Regions from separate parts of the Rhodococcus sp. NBC_00294 genome, predicted to be linked through region 4. Evidence: predicted binding sites of a transcription regulator. Region 4 holds the regulator's gene; each other region holds the start of a gene.
What was found. The regulator LexA, encoded in region 4, represses DNA repair genes until DNA is damaged. The targets are predictions, from matches to a motif close to CGAACANNTGTTCG.
Positions count from the first base shown of each region.

Region 1: OHB23_RS18905 (CoA transferase subunit A) is a predicted target of LexA. The motif match lies at 1,488-1,501, and genes of this name have one in related genera.
Region 2: OHB23_RS19535 (HNH endonuclease signature motif containing protein) is a predicted target of LexA. The motif match lies at 1,617-1,630, and genes of this name have one in related genera.
Region 3: OHB23_RS01825 (HNH endonuclease signature motif containing protein) is a predicted target of LexA. The motif match lies at 2,650-2,663, and genes of this name have one in related genera.

Region 1 is NZ_CP108043.1:4,051,811-4,056,701, forward strand. It holds gene OHB23_RS18895 (hypothetical protein) at 1-133, opposite strand, end outside; gene OHB23_RS18900 (IclR family transcriptional regulator) at 579-1,331, opposite strand; gene OHB23_RS18905 (CoA transferase subunit A) at 1,525-2,289, shown strand; gene OHB23_RS18910 (3-oxoacid CoA-transferase subunit B) at 2,286-2,951, shown strand; gene OHB23_RS18915 (NAD(P)-dependent alcohol dehydrogenase) at 2,969-3,994, opposite strand; gene OHB23_RS18920 (iron-sulfur cluster assembly protein) at 4,032-4,736, opposite strand; gene OHB23_RS18925 (amidohydrolase family protein) at 4,738-4,891, opposite strand, start outside.
Region 2 is NZ_CP108043.1:4,172,105-4,176,995, forward strand. It holds gene OHB23_RS19525 (lipase family protein) at 1-930, opposite strand, end outside; gene OHB23_RS19530 (hypothetical protein) at 1,004-1,243, shown strand; gene OHB23_RS19535 (HNH endonuclease signature motif containing protein) at 1,651-3,204, shown strand; gene OHB23_RS19540 (cellulase family glycosylhydrolase) at 3,267-4,334, opposite strand; gene OHB23_RS19545 (GAF domain-containing protein) at 4,537-4,891, shown strand, end outside.
Region 3 is NZ_CP108043.1:401,557-406,447, forward strand. It holds gene OHB23_RS01810 (acyltransferase family protein) at 1-484, shown strand, start outside; gene OHB23_RS01815 (cellulase family glycosylhydrolase) at 460-1,968, shown strand; gene OHB23_RS01820 (hypothetical protein) at 2,044-2,214, opposite strand; gene OHB23_RS01825 (HNH endonuclease signature motif containing protein) at 2,695-4,131, shown strand; gene OHB23_RS01830 (DUF72 domain-containing protein) at 4,098-4,891, opposite strand, start outside.
Region 4 is NZ_CP108043.1:2,933,322-2,938,212, forward strand. It holds gene OHB23_RS13755 (uracil-xanthine permease family protein) at 1-4, shown strand, start outside; gene OHB23_RS13760 (hypothetical protein) at 28-462, shown strand; gene OHB23_RS13765 (IMPACT family protein) at 472-1,095, shown strand; gene OHB23_RS13770 (acyl-CoA dehydrogenase family protein) at 1,254-2,396, shown strand; gene lexA (transcriptional repressor LexA) at 2,458-3,240, opposite strand; gene OHB23_RS13780 (hypothetical protein) at 3,504-3,920, shown strand; gene nrdR (transcriptional regulator NrdR) at 4,033-4,530, shown strand; gene hrpA (ATP-dependent RNA helicase HrpA) at 4,532-4,891, opposite strand, start outside.

The DNA.
Region 1 (4,891 bases), 1.1 Mb from region 4:
GAGTGGCGGCGTCGGCGGTGCTCGCGCCGACGATCATCAGAGCCGCCGTGGCGACGGCGACGGTACCCAGTGCGGGGAGGCGGCCTCGCTTCGCGGCGTCGAAGGGAGAGCGGTCGAGGTGTGTCCTGATCATGCGGTTCCTTGCGCGATGTGGTGAATGTGCCGCATCCCTGATGCAGCACATGTGGTGCGCAGACTCTGTCCCCGACGACGCAGAGCGGTGCGATGACGCCCCGGCGACGTCGGCGCGTCGATGACCGTCCGAGAAGACGACCACGGCGCCGAGATGTGGCGGGGGCAGGTGTGAGATCGAGCCGACTCCGTCGAATGCGACGTAGATTTACGGCATAAATGAGAGTGAACAGGACGATAACGGTAATGTCAATGCATGCCGGAATTGCGACATTCTGTCGAGTCCGGACAATCACGTGATGGACGACTGACACCTCTGTGCGACAACGATTCTCGGACTCTGATGTCGACATCGATACGATATCGGGCATGCATTCACGATATAACGGATGAATAACTTGGATGTACCGCCTCAGTTCTGTCCGACCGGCCGCATCGACCTCCGATCACCGCAGACGCGAGGTCAACGCGTGTGCGGCCCGCAGCAGCTGTTCGCCGAGAACAGGGCGCCGGACATCGTCGAAACGGCCGGCGACGCCCGTCAGACTCAGCGCCCACGCCGGGGCGTCGCGGCGATCGAACACCGCGGCCCCGAGACCCCAGCTACCTTCCACCAACAACCCGGGATTCACCGAGTATCCCTGCACCAGAACTTGTTCCACCCGTTCGGCGATCTCGCGCGGCGCGTGACGTTCTCCCCAGCCGCCGAGCTCTGCACGGTCGAGGTACTCCACCCGCTCACGTTCGGGCAGGTGCGCGAGGATCACCAACCCGGCGGACGCGACTCCGAGGGGCATGCGCAGGCCGACGTGCAGGACGTGCGAGCGCAGCGGGAAACTGCCCTCCTCGCTCGCGATGCAGACCGTCTCGTCGCCCCGACGTGCCGACAGGAAGGCGCTCTCCCCCGTCGTTCGGGCCAGATCGCGCAGGATGTCTCCCGCGCTCGACGTGATGTCGTACCGCTCCGCTGCCATCGATCCGAGAAGGAAGGTCTCGGGCCCCAGCGCCCACCGGCCCGACTCGTGCCGATCGACGAAGCCCTCCGCCGCCAACGCGGTGACCATCCGGTGCACGGTGGGCCGCGCCAACCCGGCGGTCCTGGCGATGTCGGTGGTCGACGCGCCGTCCGGCTCGTGATCACCGACGGCACGCATCACGGCCGCGACTCGCGCGATGACCGACCTCGCTGCCTCCGCCATCACCACAGTCTAGGGCTCGCGGGGTGTCCACTCAGTGAACACCGAGCCGCCGATCGTTCCACGAGTCGAGCAGTTCGCCGTCCGGACCCCGTATCGCCTGCGAAGACGCCGTGGTCCTGATCGAATGCAGAGAGTGCGCACGTCCACTCACCGGACCGTACATCTGATCAGTACTCGATCTCAGGAGGAACTCGTGGCCACCGAAGTCCTGTCCACCCCCGCCGACGCGATACGCGGCGTCACGGACGGCGCCACCCTGGCCGTCGGCGGCTTCGGGCTCTGCGGCATCCCGGACGCACTGATCGACGCCCTCGCCGCCACCGACGTCACCGATCTGGAGGTCTTCTCCAACAACTGCGGAGTGGACGACCATGGCCTCGGCATCCTGCTCGCAGCGCACCGAATCCGTCGCGTCACCGCGTCCTACGTCGGCGAGAACAAGGAATTCGCCCGGCAGTACCTGTCCGGCGAGCTCGAGGTCGAGCTCACTCCCCAGGGCACTCTCGCCGAACGACTACGCGCCGGGGGCGCGGGCATCCCGGCGTTCTTCACCCCGGCCGGTGTCGGCAGCCCCATCGCCGACGGCGGGCTCCCGTGGCGCTACGCCGCCGACGGATCCGTCGCACTCGCGTCCCCTCCGAAGGAGACCCGCGTCTTCGGCGACAAGCGGTACGTCCTCGAGGAGGGCATCCGCGCCGACTTCGCGCTCGTGCACGCGCACCTGGGTGACACCGACGGAAACCTCGTCTTCGACAAGGCAGCCATGAACTTCAACCCGCTCGCCGCCATGGCCGGCCGCATCACCGTCGCTCAGGTCGAGCATCTCGTGCAGCCGGGCGAGATCGACCCGGCGCACGTGCACCTGCCCGGCGTGTTCGTCCAGCGCATCGTGGAGACCGGCCCACAGACACCCCGCATCGAGAAGCGCACCACCCGACCCGCAGGAGACGCACGATGAGCACCGACACCGGATGGACCCGCGAGAACATGGCTCGGCGCGCGGCGGCCGAACTGCGCGACGGTGATTACGTGAACCTCGGCATCGGGCTGCCCACACTGATTCCCGGCTTCCTCGATCCCGCGATCCGCGTCACGCTGCACTCCGAAAACGGCATCCTCGGTACCGGCCCCTACCCCACCGAGGACGAGGTCGACGCGAATCTCATCAACGCCGGCAAGGAAACCGTCACCACCCTGCCCGGCGCGGCGTTCTTCGACTCCGCGCTGTCCTTCGGCATGATCCGCGGCAGCCACATCGACACCGCCGTCCTCGGCGGCATGCAGGTCTCGGCGACCGGCGACCTCGCCAACTGGATGGTCCCGGGAAAGATGGTCAAGGGCATGGGCGGCGCCATGGACCTCGTCCACGGCGCCGCGCGCGTCATCGTCGTCATGGAGCACACCGATCGGGACGGCAACCCCAAGATCGTCGACGCGTGCACGCTCCCCCTCACCGGTCAGGCCGTCGTCGACCGTGTCATCACCGACTACGCCGTCATCGACGTCGTCGGCGACGGCACCCTGGTCCTGCGGGAGACCGCGCCCGGTGTCACGGCGGCGCAGGTACACGACGCCACCGGCGCCACCCTCACCGACGCCGACGACCTCGTCACGCACTGACCGGCGGCGGGCCGTTCTCACGGCGTGAGGATGGCCCGCCCTCGCACCGTGCCCGCGTCCAGATCGTCGATGGCGCTCTGGAAGTCGTCGAGTGCGTACTTCGCGGTGTGCAGAACGACGGACCCGCGTGCCGCGAGAGCCATGAGGTCGCACAGGTCGTTGTAGGACCCGACCAGGTTGCCGATGACGTTGATCTCCGACGACACGATGTCGATTGTCGGCACGTCGATGTTCTCGCCGTATCCGACGACGTGGTAATTGCCCGCCTGCCGCAACATCGCGATGCCCTCCGCCGTCGCGCCGCCTTCACCGACGAAATCGATGACCGCTTCGCCGCCCTGCCCGCCGGTGAGCTCGAGCACCTGCTCGATGTGGGTGCCGTCGGCGACGACGCCGTGATCCGCCCCGATGGACAGGGCCAGCTTCACCGCGTCGGCGTTACGGTCGACGACCACGATCTCGGCCGCGGTCAGCGCCTTCAGCACCTGAATCCCGATGTGCCCCAGCCCGCCTGCGCCGATCACCACGACGCGGTCGCGGGGAGTCAGATGCCGGGAAGCCTTCGACGCGGCGTGATAAGCCGTCAGTCCGGCATCGGCGAGGGCAGCCACGTCCGCCGGCTCCAGCGAGTCGTCCAGCTTCACCACACTGCGTGCCGACGTCTTCAGGTACTCCGCGTAGCCACCGTTCGTGTCGATGCCGGGGAACTGGTTGATCTCGCAGTGCACGTCGTCGCCGGATCGGCAGGCGCGGCAGAGCCCGCACGTGATGAGCGGGTGGACGATGACCTTGTCACCCTCCTGCACGTTCGTCACGGCGGAACCGACGGCGTGGACCCAGCCGGCGTTCTCGTGACCGATCGTGTACGGCAGGGTCACGTTCGACTTCTCGGCCCACTGCCCCTCGAGGATGTGCAGATCGGTACGGCACACCCCCGCTCCACCGATCCGGACGACCACGTCGAACGGCCCCGTGGGAGTCGGAACGGGCACCTCGGTCATTCGGAGTTTCTCGTGGTACCCCACGACCTGGACTGCGCGCATGGTGCTCATGATGTGTCTCCTCGGCTTCTCGGGAAGGTCAGGCGTCGACCGTCGTGCGGTCCGGGTCGTCGTAGCGGGTACGGAGCAGTCCCCGGCAGAAGTGGGCGTTGCCGTCGATCGAGATGCGGGTCGATCGAGCCCGACGCAGTGCGAGCGGCACGTCGAGCTGCGTGTAGCCGGCTCCGGTGTGATCGACCATGACGATGCTGTCGGGCACGTCGTCCAGGCCGAGGGACCGTCGCCGCGACCGCAGTGCCCTGGTGGTGTCGTCGTCCGGGAGATCGCCCAGCACAACAGTTCCCATGTCCTCCATGCGCCGGGACGGATCCCGCTTCAGCAGCGCGGTCAGGCACCGCTCCATCGCCGCGACGTGAGCCTTGCGCTGGAACGTCGTCCGGAGCTCCTCCAGATCGTTCTCCGCTTCGTGCGCGAAGGTGCCCCGGTATCCCGCGTCCGCGGCGAGTCCCGCGTTGATGATCGGTGAATCGTGGTGGTCGTCGAGTTCCACCGTCACGTTCCGCGTCCAGGGCAGGCCGGTGAGCACGTCCTTCGCGTCGGAGGCCATGAGGTAGGCGAAGTTCGGCGCGCAGAAGGACGTCGGCAAGCGCAGGTGCACCACGACGTCACGGTCCTCGGAGACGGTGAGCGACTGCACGAAGTCGAGGTCGGTGATCGGCTCGTCGAGCTCGGGATCGATCACCACGTCCAGAGCCCGCATCGCCGAGTCGGCACGGGTGGTCATCTCACGCTCCCACGAGAACGTCGTCGGCCGCCCGGTCGGCGCCGCGCGGGCCGGTGGGCGTCTCGTCGGCATCGGCGATCTGCAGCTCCGCCGGAACCGGGATGTCGTACATCTTCGCGGCGTTCAGGCCCAGCACCTTGCGCTTCTGGTCCATC
Region 2 (4,891 bases), 1.2 Mb from region 4:
CATGTAGTCGTTCAGCAGTCCGTACACGTTCGGGATCTGCGCCAACGGCCGCGAGAACATGTCGCCGAGTCGCAGCCCGGACACCGCATCGTGGAACGGGTTCGCGCACTGCGTCTCGGCGGTGTCCACCCACTGCCGGCCGAGCGGAGTCAGGTACGAGTTCAGATCGATCTCGGGATGGGCGGCACGCAACCCCGCCAGGATGTAGAAGACGTACGACGTCAGACCGTCCGGAATCGCGACGGGCGGGACTCCGGGCCCGAGCGGAAGCAGAACGAGTTCGATGTTGGCGGGCACGCCGGTCCCGACGGCGCCGAGGTAGTCCAGGCCGTCGCCGCCGTACTCGGTGGCGTACCGCGCGGTCGTCACCGCGGCGCCGCCGCCCTGGGACTGGCCGATCGCGACCCAGCGATTCGACAGCGTCGGCTCCAGTTCCCTTGCAGCAGCGACACTGTCGACGACGCTGTGCGCCTGCACCTTGCCGTCCAGGTACGGCATCACTCCGGGGGTACCGAGTCCCACGTAGTCCGTGGCGACGATCGCGTAGCCGCGGTTCAGCCACGTCTGGAGGTACGGGAAGTCGCGGTCCGGCAACGTGGGGCCGACGACCGACGGAGCGCAGTCGTCGCCGAGCCCGGACGTGCCGTGGGCCCACGCGATGACAGGCCAGCCACCTTCGGGCGCCTCGCCGGGCGGCAGATAGACGCCACCGGTACTCAGGGCCGGCTCGTTCTGCGAGCCCACCGACCAGTAGGTGATGCGCCGGGCGTCGACACTTCCCGGAATCGGGGCCGGTGACGCCGTCGATCCGACGAGAGCGCCCGGATCACGGTCCTGCGCCTGCGCCACACCCGTGAGGGTCAGCGCGACGGACGTCGTGGCGGTCAGGGTCACCAAGGCGCGCAGCAGGCGGCGGGAGCGGTTCGGCACGGCGTCACCGTACCGCTCCGGCACCGGATTCCGGACTAGAACATACGTTCGATCACGGCTACGCTCTTCAGTCATGGACGAGGTGGGTGCGACGCAGAGTTCGGTGAACGACAAGGTGCTCGAGCTGCGCGCGGTCGCGGACGAGCTCCGGGCGCTCGACGACCACCGAGTGGCCCTCGGCGACAAGCTGGTGGACCTCGAACACTGGTTCCGACGGGTGGGGTGCCTGGAGTTGTCCGACCACGCGCTCGACGTCTTCGTCTCCCGCTACGTGGGCCGGGTCTTCGAGCTGGCGGACGGCCTACGCGAGTAGCCGTGACCTCGCGTCACACTCAGTTGTGACCGCCGTCGCCCCGATCGGCACCACGTGGGGTGCCCCTCATTCCGGTGGAAACCACCTCGCAGCGGGCAATCATGGAGCACGGCGGGACACGCTCCCGCCGGGGCCGGTCAGGGGAACCGACCTCAGCACGATCGGAGGAAACACATGATGATCACACTGACACTCGTCGGCGCGGCAGCACTCGCGGTCGCACTGTTGTCCGGCGGACGCGACCTGGACTTCCGGGGACGCCAGATGTCGCACAGCTACCGTTCGCGCTGACACCGACGCACATCGACGACTGCCCACCGTTCACCTGTGAACGGTGGGCAGTCTTCTGTCCACATTCGGTGACATCTACTATCGAACATATGTTCTAATCCATGTAGTCTGAGGTCGTGGAATCGGGGGATCCAGGGTCGGCCTGGCAGGTGCAGATGGGCCGACGTGTCGGCGCGCTGCCTGCTGTGGCCGCACCTGTCGACGATCCCCGCGTGTGCGCGCTACTCGCCCAGCTCGGCTCCGCGGTCGAGGGCATCGCCATGCTCGACGCGTCGACGCTCACCAGCGAGGACCGACTGGCGCTGGTGTGCGGGGCCGAGAACACCCGGCGCCTGCTCACCGGCGCGTCACACACCTGGCTCAACGGCCTGGTGGCCGGCTCGGGATTCGACTCTGTGATCGGTGCGATCGGCGCGAGCGGTGTTCCGCACGCGCTGGCGCACATGCTGCGCATCACCACGGCTGCCGCCGCATCCCGCCTTGCCGTGGCACGCGATCTCGGCACCGGAACGACCATGACGGGTGAGACGCTCGATCCGCCGTTGACCCACACGGCCGCGGCAGCGCGGGACGGCGCGCTGGCCGACGCACACGTCTCGATCATCCGCTCGTTCCTGAAGAAGCTCCCTCACGCCGTCGATGCCGAGACGCGCGACGCCGCCGAGCAGACTCTCGCCGACCTTGCGCGCACGGTCGGACCGGAGGAGCTCACGGCCATCGCGACGCGCCTCACCGAATACCTCGATCCCGACGGAGCGGAGCCCGACGATCGCGACCGCGCCAGGAAGCGCTTCTTCGAGATTGACCCCCAGGGTCCCGATTCGATGTCGACCGGCCGCTTCTGCGTCGACCCGGTGCTGCGCGCCCTCCTCGACGCGTTCCTCGCCAAGTTCGCGGCACCCGGAACGAACGCTCCCGACGGTTCAGTCGATCTCGACGCCCCGCCCCCGAACGATGACACGACCCCCACCGACGCTGTCCCGTCCGGCGACGCAGGACAACCGGCCGACAGCGCGGAAGGGTCGGACGACCGAGAGGCCGAGTGGGACCACCGCACCCCTGGCCAGCGCAATCACGATGCACTGACCGACCTCCTGAAGGACGTGCTGGCCTCGGGTCGACACGGACAGCATCGTGGTCTGCCCCTGTCCGTGGTCGTGTCGGTGTCACTCGACCAGCTCACCGCCGCAGCAGGTCTCGGACTCACCGCCACCGGATCCACGGTCCCGGTGGCCGATGTCGTCAGGCTCGCGGCCGAGGCGCACCACTACCTCCACGTCTTCGACAGGGCCACCGGCAGCACGCTGCACTTCGCCCGAGCCCGCCGGTGCGCGAGCACCGACCAGCGGCTCGCCCTGTTCGCCCGCGACCGCGGCTGCACCGGGCCGGGATGCTCGGCGCCCGCGTCACGGTGCGAGGCCCACCATGTCGACGACTGGGCGGCGGGCGGCCTCACCGACATCGACGATCTCGCGCTGGCGTGCGACGTCCACCATCCGCTCGTCGGCGAACGTGCCGGCCAGTGGGCCACCAGCACCGCTCCCCCGAGTCATCCGTACCCGGGAACAGTGCTGTGGCATCCGCCTGCCGTCATCGACGAGGGTCGGCACGGCATCCCGAACCACCTGAACTTCCCCGAACGGCACCTCGCACCGCCGCCGGACGACTGATCGAATCCGAGACAGTGAGCCGAGGGCGACCTCAGGTTCGACACTGCGCCGGCCTGGCACCGTCAGCCGGAATGTTCCGCCGTGAATTCCGTGATCTCGGCGAGCGCAGGCTTGGGCGAGAAATCGCGGCGCACCATTCCGAAATTCTGCTCCGTGTCGGACTCGTCGCTGCCCGAGTCACGCATGCTGTAGACGTACGCGGGCCCGAGCCAGGAATTGCCGAGAAGGGCATTGAGCATGATGCCGATGGACTCGGCCTGCCCCTCCTCGCTCATGGCATTCGCGTTCGTTCCCGTGGGGGCGCCCATCTCGGTGATCCAGATCTGCTTGTCGCCGTCACCCTCGGCGCTCATGACATCGTGCATCGACCACATCGCCATCGCCGTGTTCCACGGCGCCGTCGACAGATCGTTCGGAAGGAACGGCCACGTGTACGGGTGGACGTTGAAGGCATCGAAATAACGATTCGCTCCGAGGGTGTACAGCGACGAGAGGAAAGCGGTCGGCGAGATGTTGGTGCCGTTGTTCACCGCGGGCGCCATACCGCCGGCGAGCACCAGCGCCTCCGGTTGCACCTTCTTGATGGCGCGGTACGTCGCGCGCAGCATCAGCGCGTACACCGTCGGGTCGGGCAGCGGCGTGAAGTAGGTGGTGATGTTCGGCTCGTTCCACACCTCCCACAACACGATTCGGTCGCGGTACCGCTCCGCGGCGAGTGCCGCGAAGGCCGCGAACGCGTCCGGACTCGCCGGCCGGGCGTAGGGCTGATCCCGAGCCGTCGCCACACGCGCCCAGGCAGGTGCGTAGGTCACGATGGCGTACGGGCACATACCCCGAGCGACGATGGCGTCGACCACTCTGTCCGTCGACGACCAGTCGCGCCGACCGGGCTGCGGCTCCACCACCGACCAGTCGATGTCGATGCGGACCGAGAACATGCCCGCATTCTTCGCGATGTCGAGTTCGCGTCCGAGGTCCTCGTCCGACAGGAATCCGAAGGAGCCGCCGGGTGATCCGCCCACCCGGACGCCGTCGGACTCCGCGACACACCGCGGTACCTCGCCCGACGGAGCGCCGGATGCCGGTGCCGGCACACCGACGAGAACGAGAAGGACAGCGGCACCAGACACGCTGCATCGCCGGAGAAACCCGGCACCGGCTCCGCGCCGAGTCGGCCTCGAACGCGAAACAGACCGATCGGTGAGCACCGGCCCAGGCTAACAGCGGCGGCCGCGCGGGGCGTACCAGCGAAAACGGACACCGGCGAGGCTCCGGCTGCGATGATTCTCCACATCGCTCGATCCCGTACAAGCCTGCATTAGTATCGGCGAAATGACGACGGGAAACGACGGCTTCGACGCCCGCCTCAACGAGGTTCTGGAACAGCAGGCCGTGAGGGTGGGCGAGACGGTGCCCGCCTATGTTCGGCGCGCCGTCATGACACGCCTGGTGAAAGAACTTGCCGAGGCGGACGACACCGATCTCGGCCATCTGCTCAAGCGCCTCGAGTCGACGGCGGATCCGGTGCCCGACACGCCCGCGTCCACACCTCCGGCGGCATCCGACATGCCCGCGATCGTCACCGATCCCGATCGCGTGCGCGCCGTCGAGGCCACCGGGCTGCTCGACACCCCGTCCGAACCGGCCTACGACCGCATCGTGGCCATGGCCGCGGACGCGTTGTCCA
Region 3 (4,891 bases), 2.1 Mb from region 4:
CCACTTCGCCTGGGGCATGGTGGCGGCCGTCGTCTACGCCGCGATCGCCCGAGGAGCTTTCTCCCGCTTGTCGACGTCGCGGTTGTCGGCGGTTCTCCTCAGCATCGCCGTCCTGGCGCTGTCCGGCTCGATGCTGTTGTTCGCGCTCGGATCTCGCTACATCTCCTCGGTGTTCGCGATCGCCTCGTGCGCCTCCATTCTCGCGATCGTCGCGCCTCTCGGCCGCGGCGAGGACTCCCGCCTCGCGAGGATGACCGACTGGGCGCCGCTCAAGTATCTCGGCATGGTCTCCCTGTCCTCCTATCTGTGGCACTACCCCGTTCTGATCCTGGTCGGCCGTGCGGGGATTCCCATCCCGCCCACCGCACTCGGTCTCGTGTGGGGATTCGTGCTGGTCATGTCTCTGACGGTGGCGCTCGGGTCGCTGACGTACTACCTGGTGGAACGACCGATGATGCGATGGCGAGCCGGACGTACCACGTGAACCGACGGGGGTTCCTCGTGCTCGCGGCCGCGGCAGTGGCGGCGGCGTGCACGCGGGACCGGAGTGCGCCGCCCGTGCCCGAGGAACTCCAGGCGCCTCCCCGGGTACTCGGCTACTCCACCGGATCGTCCATCCTGTGGGCCGACGACGCGGACGTCTCCCGGACGATGGCCGCGGTCCGCGACGGCGGGGCGACATCGGTTCGTATCGACATCTCGTGGCGCTTCGCCGAACCTGCTCGGGGTCAGTACGACTGGCGACCCTCCGATCGGGTGGTCGACGCTGCCAGGGCGGCCGGCCTGGACGTGGTGGCCACGCTGACCACGACACCGGCGTGGGCGGCCATCGGGTTCTCCGACCTCGCCGCAGCGGCTCCCCGGAACCCGCAGGAGTACGGCGCGTTCGCGGGCGTCGTCGCCGATCGGTATCGCGGGCGGGTGTCGACCTACGAGATCTGGAACGAGCCGAACGGCCGACTGTTCTTCTGGCCGAACCCCGACCCCGCCCGGTACACCGCCATGCTGCGGTCCGCCTTCACCGCCGTCACCGCGTCCGATCCCGACGCCGTCGTCGTGGCCGGGGCACTGGGCAACACGGACACCACCGACGGCCGGATGGACTCGAACGAGTTCCTCGTGTCTATGTACGACGCCGGTGCGGCCGGGTCGTTCCACGCGCTCTCGTACCACGCGTACGACTACGGCACCACCCTCGCCGACGCCGGCCTGTACCCCAATTCCGCTGTGCAGCAGATCATCAGGATGCGGCAGACGATGGTGGCGCACGGGGATGCGGCGGCACGCATCTGGATCACCGAGTACGGCGCGCCCGACACCGGCGTGGACGCGGACACGCAGGCGCGGCTCATCGTGGAGTCGGCGCAGCAGTGGGGCGAGGTGCCGTACGGCGGGCCGTTCTACGTCTACACCGTCCGTGACGGCGACAGCCTGTCCCCCGATCCCGAGGCGCGCTTCGGTGTGCTCGACGATGCCTTCGTACCCAAACCCGTCTACGGACAGTTGGCCGCACTGGCCGCGGCGGGGCTGCCCCAGCGCGACATCGCGAACCGGTTCGACGCCGCCGCACCCTTCGACTTGGGCGAGCCGTGGGGCCCGGTCTTCGCACTCCCCGCGGGCTCGGGCCGCCAGTACACCCACGGCAGCCTGTACTCGACTTCGAGCGGCTGGCTCACCTCGCCGCCGGCGGTCGCCGACATCGCCCGCACCACGGGGCTCGTTCCGGCGGGCCCGTTCCACGACGGATACCAGGACCTGCTGGCCGACGGCGGGTTCCGGGTGTTCTCCGATCCGCGGTTCGGCACGTGGGCCGTCGTCGGCGCGATCCTCGATCAGTGGCGGCCGGAGCTCGGGTTCCCGGTCACCGGGGAGTACGAGGCGCCCGACGGTCAGCGCGTCGTGGACTTCGAGTCCGGCCGCATCCTGTGGAACCCGACGGACGGGGCAGTGGTGGTGCGCGACCGGTGACGCGGCTGGGCGCGCTGCGCCGGGTTTCCGCTGACGTCGCCGTTGCTGGACATTGCGGCACCGTTTCACGGGCCGCTACTCGAGCGTGACGGGCGTCCGGGAATTGCGGTTCAGAGGCGTCTCCTCGCGCAGAATGCGAGCCCCGTCCTCGATGTCCGCATTGTGAATGGCACGGCCCATGACGACGCCGATGACCAGGGCTGCGACAACCCAGACGGCGCCGATGCCGTAGACGATCCACCACATCGCACGAGTGTGACACCGAAATTCGGAAATGTGACCAGAAATGGCAATAAAACCATTGAGAACGTTTCTCGGCGGGGTTCGAAGCGCCACCACGGGCGTCTTCGGTACGCAATCCGCACCACAGAGCCTGTCATTCGATCGGAGGACGGGGTCGACGACGCTTCCGTGCACTCTGCCTGTTCAGGCGTGTTTCGAGTTCTTCGACGCCGAGGACGAGTCGGATGAGATGACGGGATGACTTGCAGCGGAAACAGCGGATGGCCATACTTTCCGCATGGCCAGACGACGTTCGCGCATTGTTGCGCCCGATAAACCGACTCTCGGACAAGTCAGCTCCGTCGGTGTCAGTTTCGTCGCTTTTCTCGTTTTGCTGTTTCTCTGCATCAGCCACGGCCTTCTCTGAGTTTCAGCCCACTTGCGCGCATGTAGGTAGTTCGAACACATGTTCGATTTTGTCGGTGGGTCGCGGTACTGTGAGGCATGTTTTCGGGGGGAAACGCAGGGGATGGTCGTCGTGACGACGGCTCCATCGGTGACCCCGTTCTCGCTCAGCTCGTCGCTGCGCAGGAGGAGCTGACGCGCCGTATCGCGGCCTACGACACTCAGCACATCGGGACGGCCGACCGTCTCGCCCTTCTGGTGCGGGACGAGAAGGTGACGCGGTCGCGGCAGGCGCAGGCGCACGTGTGGCTGGCCGAGCTCGTCCAGCAGCGCGGCTTCGAGGAGACCGGAGCGCACAACGCCGATGCGCTGGCTCAACTCCTCACCATCGATCGCGCAGCCGCTGTGGCGCGACTGTCCGTGGCCGCCCAGCTCGGCAACAGGACCACCCTGCTCGGCGACGTCATGGAACCCGAGCTGCCCGCCACCGCTGCGGCGCTGCGCGAGGGTGCCATCGACCCGGCCCACGTGAAGGTGATCAGGAAGTTCGACAAGAACCTCCCTGCCGCTGTGGATGCAGACACCCGCGCCCACGCAGAGCGTCACCTGGCCGACGCGGCGCGCGAGGTGCGTCCCGCGGAGCTCACGGCTCTCGCCGAGCGCATCACCGCGCACATCGTCGAGGAAGGCGAGTTCGAGCTCCCGCCGGAGCGCGTCCGCAAGCGCGGCATCTTCATGGGCAAGCAGGACAGCGACGGGATGCGCAGCGGCAGGTTCGTTCTCGATCCCGAGACCGCGGCGTACTTCGACGCCTACAACAGCAAGTACGCGGCGCTCGGAGTGGGCAATCCCGAGGACACACGCGCGCCCGTCATCGGAGAACCGGACGACGAGACCCGCCAGCGCGACACCCGGACCACACCGCAACGACGGCACGACGCCCTCAAGCTGCTACTACGCGACACACTGTCCTCCGACGATCTCGGCAAGCACCGCGGTGTGCCGGTCAAGGTCATCATCGTCGCCCGTCTCGAGGACCTGATCCGAGGCACCGGACTGGCCACCACCGCAACGGGTTCCACCATGCCGATCCGCGACGTCATCCGCATGGGGTCGCACGCCGATCACTACCTCGCTGTCTTCGGCGACGACGACGGCAGGCCACTGCACTTCGGCCGCACCCGCCGCATCGCCAGTGAGGACCAGCGCCTCGTCCTCATGGCCACAGACCGCGGATGCACCGCACCGGGATGCGATCGCCCCGCCGTCGCCACGCAGGCGCACCACATCCACGAGTGGCAGGACGGCGGGCCCACCGACATCGAGTCGCTCACCTTCGTGTGCGACATGCACCATCCGATGGTCCATGACGGAGCACTCGGATGGTCCACCACCACAGCGCCGCCAGGCCATCCCTACGCCGGGCGCACTCTGTGGCACCCGCCTGCCCTCATCGACCCGTCGAGGACAGGCCGGGTGAACCACTATCACCACCCACAGGACTATCTGTGGGAGGACGACGAGCCGGCGGCCTGAGTCATCTCGATGAGTCGCAACGCATCCCACGGCGCGAAGCCCTTCGCGTCGTTGTCGAAGTAGACGTACACGTCTCGCTTCGCAGCGCGCCACTCACCGATGCGCTCGGCCCACCGGCCGAGCGCCTCGTCGGAGTACCCACTCGTGTACAGCTCGGTGTCGCCGTGCAGCCGGACGTAGACCACGTCGCTGGTCACCTCGGTGAGCATCGGGAACTTCCCGGCCGAGTCGGCCACGACGCACCCGATGCCCTGTGTCCGCATCAGCTCGTATGCCTCCGCTGAGTCGAAGCTCGGGTGCCGCACCTCGAGACAGTGTCGCAGCGGCCGGTCCTCGTCGACGTCCAGGAACACGCGGTCGTCGGCGAGCTTGTCGTCGTGCTTCTCCCCCAGCCGAGCGGCCTCCGTCGTCGACCGCGGCAGCAGCGCGAAGAAGTCGGCCATCCTCGTGGCGTCGAAACGGAACGTGGCCGGCAGCTGCCACAGGATCGGCCCGAGCCGTGGCCCCAGCGCGAGAACACCCGACGCGAAGAAATTGCCCAGCGCCGCGTCCACTCCGACGAGCTTCTTCATGTGCGTGACGAAGCGAGGCCCCTTCACCGCGAACACGAACCCGTCCGGCGTTTCGGCACGCCACCGCTGATAGCTCGACGGCCGTTGCAGGGAGTAGAACGAGCCGTTGATCTCGATGGAGGTCAGTGCACGGGAGGCGTACTCGAGCTCACGGCGCTGCGCCAGCCCCGCGGGGTAGAAGTCGCCCC
Region 4 (4,891 bases):
CTGAGCGGTCTGTGCCACGCTGAAGCGGTGAGCCACCCACACCTCGACCCGATGCGACCCGTGCGCCTCGCGCCGGACGAGTGGCCGTCGACGCCGGCGTGGAAGGTTCCGCTGATCGGCGTCGTCTGGGTTGCAATCGTCGTGGCGACCTTCGCGCTGCCGAACTCTGTTGCTCGTGCGGCCGTTGCGGCTGTTGCCCTGATCGTTGCTGTGGTTCTCGCCGTTGCGTCGACGATGCGGACCGTGCGCGAGAGCGGCGACCAGCGCATCTCCTGGTTGCGCGGCCCCGCGGTGCGTCGCCGTGACGTCGACCTGCTGCGGAGTGCCAGTGGTTCGGCGGTGGTCGTCGTCGGCTTCGCTCTGAACGGCGTGCCGGGTCAGTACTGGTGGGTGACTCTGGCAATCGTCGCCTGGGTTCTGCCGCCACTCGTCCTGCAGGCTCGGCACAATCGCCGCGTCTAGGCTGGCTCCGTGCCGCATGCCCTCGTCGCGACCCGACACATCGATGCGGAAACGGTGATCGAGCGGAGCCGGTTCCTCGCCCGCGTGGTCACCGTCCACACCGAGTCCGAGGCGCTCGACGTGGTCGCTGCGGTGTCGGCAGAGTTTCCCGATGCGGGCCACCACTGTTGGGCTTTCGTCGTCGGCGCAGATCAGGAGCACCGCCGTCAGCGCGCATCGGACGACGGCGAACCTGGCGGTACGGCAGGTGTTCCGATGCTCGGCGTGCTGACCGGCCGCGACCTGGTCGATGTGGTGGCCGTCGTCAGTCGGTGGTTCGGGGGCGTCAAGCTCGGTGCCGGTGGACTGGTGCGCGCCTACTCGGGCGCGGTGAGTGCGGCGCTCGACCGCGCGGAGGTCGGCGAGCTCGCGCGAGTCGACGTCCTCGAGATGGACTTGTCCCATGCTGATGCCGGTCGGGTGGAGGGCGTCCTGCGAGTGCACGGATTCGCCGTCGACGACGTCGCCTACGGATCCGACGTGCGGCTCCGGGTGATCGGTGACGGCGACCGGCTCGACGGTGTCCTCGCGTCCGCGACCGGCGGCGGTGTGGTGGCCGAGCGCGTCGGGCACCGGTGGGTGCTCGGGCTCTGAGGCGGCTGGGTGCGTTGAGCCGCGGATACCGCGGCTCAACACACCGGATCCGCCCAGCGACGCCGAGGTCACCGAACGTGCTCGCACTGGTCATCGACCCCGCTCGTACCTGGTTCTAGGCTCGAGACAGATCCGCCGTACGCACGACGAGGAGAATCATGAAGCGCACGTTGTTCGAGCCCGAGCACGACCTGTTCCGCAGCTCGTACAAGAAGTTTCTCGAGCAGCACGTCGCGCCGCATCACGCGGAGTGGGAGACGCAGAACATCGTCGACAGAGGTGTCTGGGTCGAGGCCGGCAAGCAGGGCTTCCTGGGCATGGCAGTGCCGGAGGAGTTCGGCGGCGGCGGAGTCAAGGACTTCCGCTACAACGCCATCGTCACCGAGGAGACCACGGCCGGTGGGTACAGCGGCATCGGGTTCACGCTGCACAACGACGTCGTCGCTCCGTACCTCATCGAGCTGACGAACGACGAGCAGAAGCAGCGCTGGCTGCCCGGCTTCTGCTCCGGTGAGCTGATCACCGCGATCGCGATGACCGAGCCGGGCACGGGCAGTGACCTGCAGGGCATCAAGACCAAGGCCGTCCGTGACGGTGACGACTGGGTGCTCAACGGCTCCAAGACGTTCATCACCAACGGCATCAACGCCGATATCGTCATCGTGGTGGCGTGCACCGATCCGGAGAAGGGCGCGCAGGGCTTCAGCCTGTTCGTCGTCGAGCGCGACATGCCGGGCTTCGAGCGCGGCCGCAACCTCGACAAGATCGGTATGAAGGCGCAGGACACCGCGGAGCTCAGCTTCACCGACGTCCGCATCCCTGCCGCCAACATGCTCGGTCAGGAGGGTATGGGCTTCATCTACCTGATGCAGAACCTGCCGCAGGAGCGCCTGTCGATCGCCGTCGTCGCGGCTGCCGCGATGGAGTCCGCGCTCGCGATGACGATCCAGTACTGCAAGGACCGCAAGGCGTTCGGCAAGCCGATCGGCAAGTTCCAGAACACGCGATTCGTGCTGGCGGAGTGCGCGACCGAGACGACTGCCGTCCGCATCATGGTGGACAAGTACATCGAGCAGCTCAACGCGAACGAGCTGTCGGTCCAGGAAGCCGCCATGGCGAAGTGGTGGACCACCGAGAACCAGGTCAAGCTCATCGACCGGTGCCTGCAGCTGCACGGTGGCTACGGCTACATGAAGGAGTACCCGATCGCCAAGGCGTACATGGACTCCCGCGTGCAGACCATCTACGGCGGCACGACGGAGATCATGAAGGAGATCATCGGTCGCGGTCTGGACCTGTAGGAACCTCGAACACGACGACGCCGGCGCTGGAAATCCAGCGCCGGCGTTCGTGTGTCCGGAATCAGAGCTTGCGCATCACGGTGACGACCTTGCCCAGCACCACGGCGTCGTTCCCGGGAATGGGCTCGAACAGGTCGTTGTGGGGGAGCAGCCAGACGTCCCCACCAGTCCGCTTGAACGTCTTGACGGTGGCCTCTCCGTCGATCATTGCGGCGACGATGTCCCCGTTGTCGGCCACGTTCTGCTGACGCACGACCACCCAGTCACCGTCGCAGATGGCGGCGTCGATCATCGACTCACCGACGACGCGGAGAAGGAACAGCGAGCCGGACCCGACGAGCTCGCGCGGAAGCGGGAACACGTCCTCGACGGCCTGCTCCGCGAGAATCGGACCACCCGCGGCGATACGTCCCAGGACGGGGACGAAGGTCGGTGCGGGCAGGCGATCGTCGTCCGACGACGGTGTGTCCGCGCTGTCGAGGTGATTCGTGGTGTCCGCGGCGACGAGATCGTCCTGCGCGACGGCAGAGACCTCTTCGGGGCGCCCGTTCTCGCCCGGCAGACGCACGTCGACGGCGCGGGGACGGTTGGGGTCGCGGCGCAGGAACCCCTTGCGTTCGAGGGTGCGCAGTTGATGCGCGACCGACGAGGTGGACGTCAATCCGACGGCGTCACCGATCTCCCGGATGCTCGGCGGATAGCCGCGCTCGACGACCGACGCACGGATCACCTCGAGCACTCGCCGCTGACGTTCGGTGAGACCGGACTCGGTGTCGGCGGTCGTGGCCGAGCCGGTCGCTGACGCGCGCCCGCCGACCGTGCCGGATGAGCTGTCGTCCTTCATCGAGATACCTCCATCGGTAGCAGTGGACGTGGGGCAGGTGGTGCTGGTGTCACGTCCGTTGTGCGTGTGTCGAACCTAAACCGAAACGGGACTCGGATCAAACACCTGTTCGAAGCGTGTCGCGTGTTCGATGCACTTTGTCGGACCGGACTGCTATACATCGAACATGCGTTCATTCGAACGCGTGGGCGAATGTGTTGTTCGAACACCTCGGTGCATCGGCGACGCGGACGGCCACCGGCTATCCACGAGGAGTGGTTGCAATGACTCGAAGTGACCTGCTGACTGTCGGCACCGCACGTTCCATCGACATGCATGCACCCGTCCGCACGCGCTGGACCTGCGACGACGATTCCTACTGGGGTATGGCCGACCGCGCGGCCGGGTCCACGACGACCGACGTGCGCGAGCGCACCACGGTCCGCCGCAGCCCCGCTCCGCGCGACTCCCGCCGCCCCGACGGCGGCACTGTCGACTACCGTCGCCGCTCGAACGGTGTCTCGCAGGTCGAACACCGCACTCGTCGGGGACACGGATTCGCGACGCCCATCGCTGTGGCGCTGATCACAGCAGTGTCCGTTCTGGGGCTGGTGGGGTTGGCGAACATGCGCTCCGCCGACGTCCCGGCACAGCCGTCCATCTCGGAGCAGGTGGAGATGGGCGTCGTCTCCGGACGCTGACACCGGCCGGACACGCCCCCGGGGCCGCGGAAGGCCCTCCCGGTACGCTGGACACACCGAGAGCCGCCGTGGCGCTCGGGAAATGCCCGAGCCATCGAGGGGTCTCTGTCCGATGCACTGCCCGTTCTGCCGTCACCCCGACTCGCGCGTCGTCGATTCGCGCGAAGCGGAGGAGGGCCAGGCGATCCGGCGGCGTCGTTCCTGCCCCGAGTGCGGTCGACGCTTCACCACGGTGGAGACAGCAGTGCTCTCCGTCGTGAAACGCAGTGGCGTGAGTGAGCCGTTCAGTCGCGAGAAGGTGGTCAAGGGAGTCCGTCGGGCCTGCCAGGGCCGCCAGGTCGACAACGACGCGCTCGTCCTCCTCGCCCAGCAGGTCGAGGACACGGTGCGGGCTTCCGGGTCGGCCGAGATCCCCAGCAACGAGGTAGGGCTCGCCATCCTCGGGCCACTGCGCGATCTCGACGAGGTGGCCTACCTCCGATTCGCCTCCGTCTACCGCTCGTTCAGCAGTGCGGACGACTTCGAGCGCGAGATCGAGGACCTTCGTCGCCACCGTGCCGAGCACGATGCCGCCCCCGCCCAGGACGCGGAGCCCGCCGCTCAGCGGTGAGTCAGCGCCGCACCGCACGTCGGACGTCGTCGATGGCCTTGCGCACCCGCTTCTCGCTCACCGGGTACAGCGTTCCCAGGGTCTGAGCGAACAGGTTGACCCTCAGCTCCTCGATCATCCAGGCGATCTCCCGCACGGCATCGCTGCGGCCCACCGAGTCCGGTACCGACCCGAGCAGGGCGTCGTAGTCCGCATAGACGCGGTCCAGCACGTCCATCCCCGCCGCGTCGCGGCGAGCGCTGGACGGGAATGCGCGAAGTCGGCGCTCGGCCGCCTCGAGGTAGCGCGGAAGGTGTGGCAGGTGAGCTTCGCCGGTCTCGAAGACGTATCCGGGGAAGATCAGCCCGTCCAGCTGCTGGCG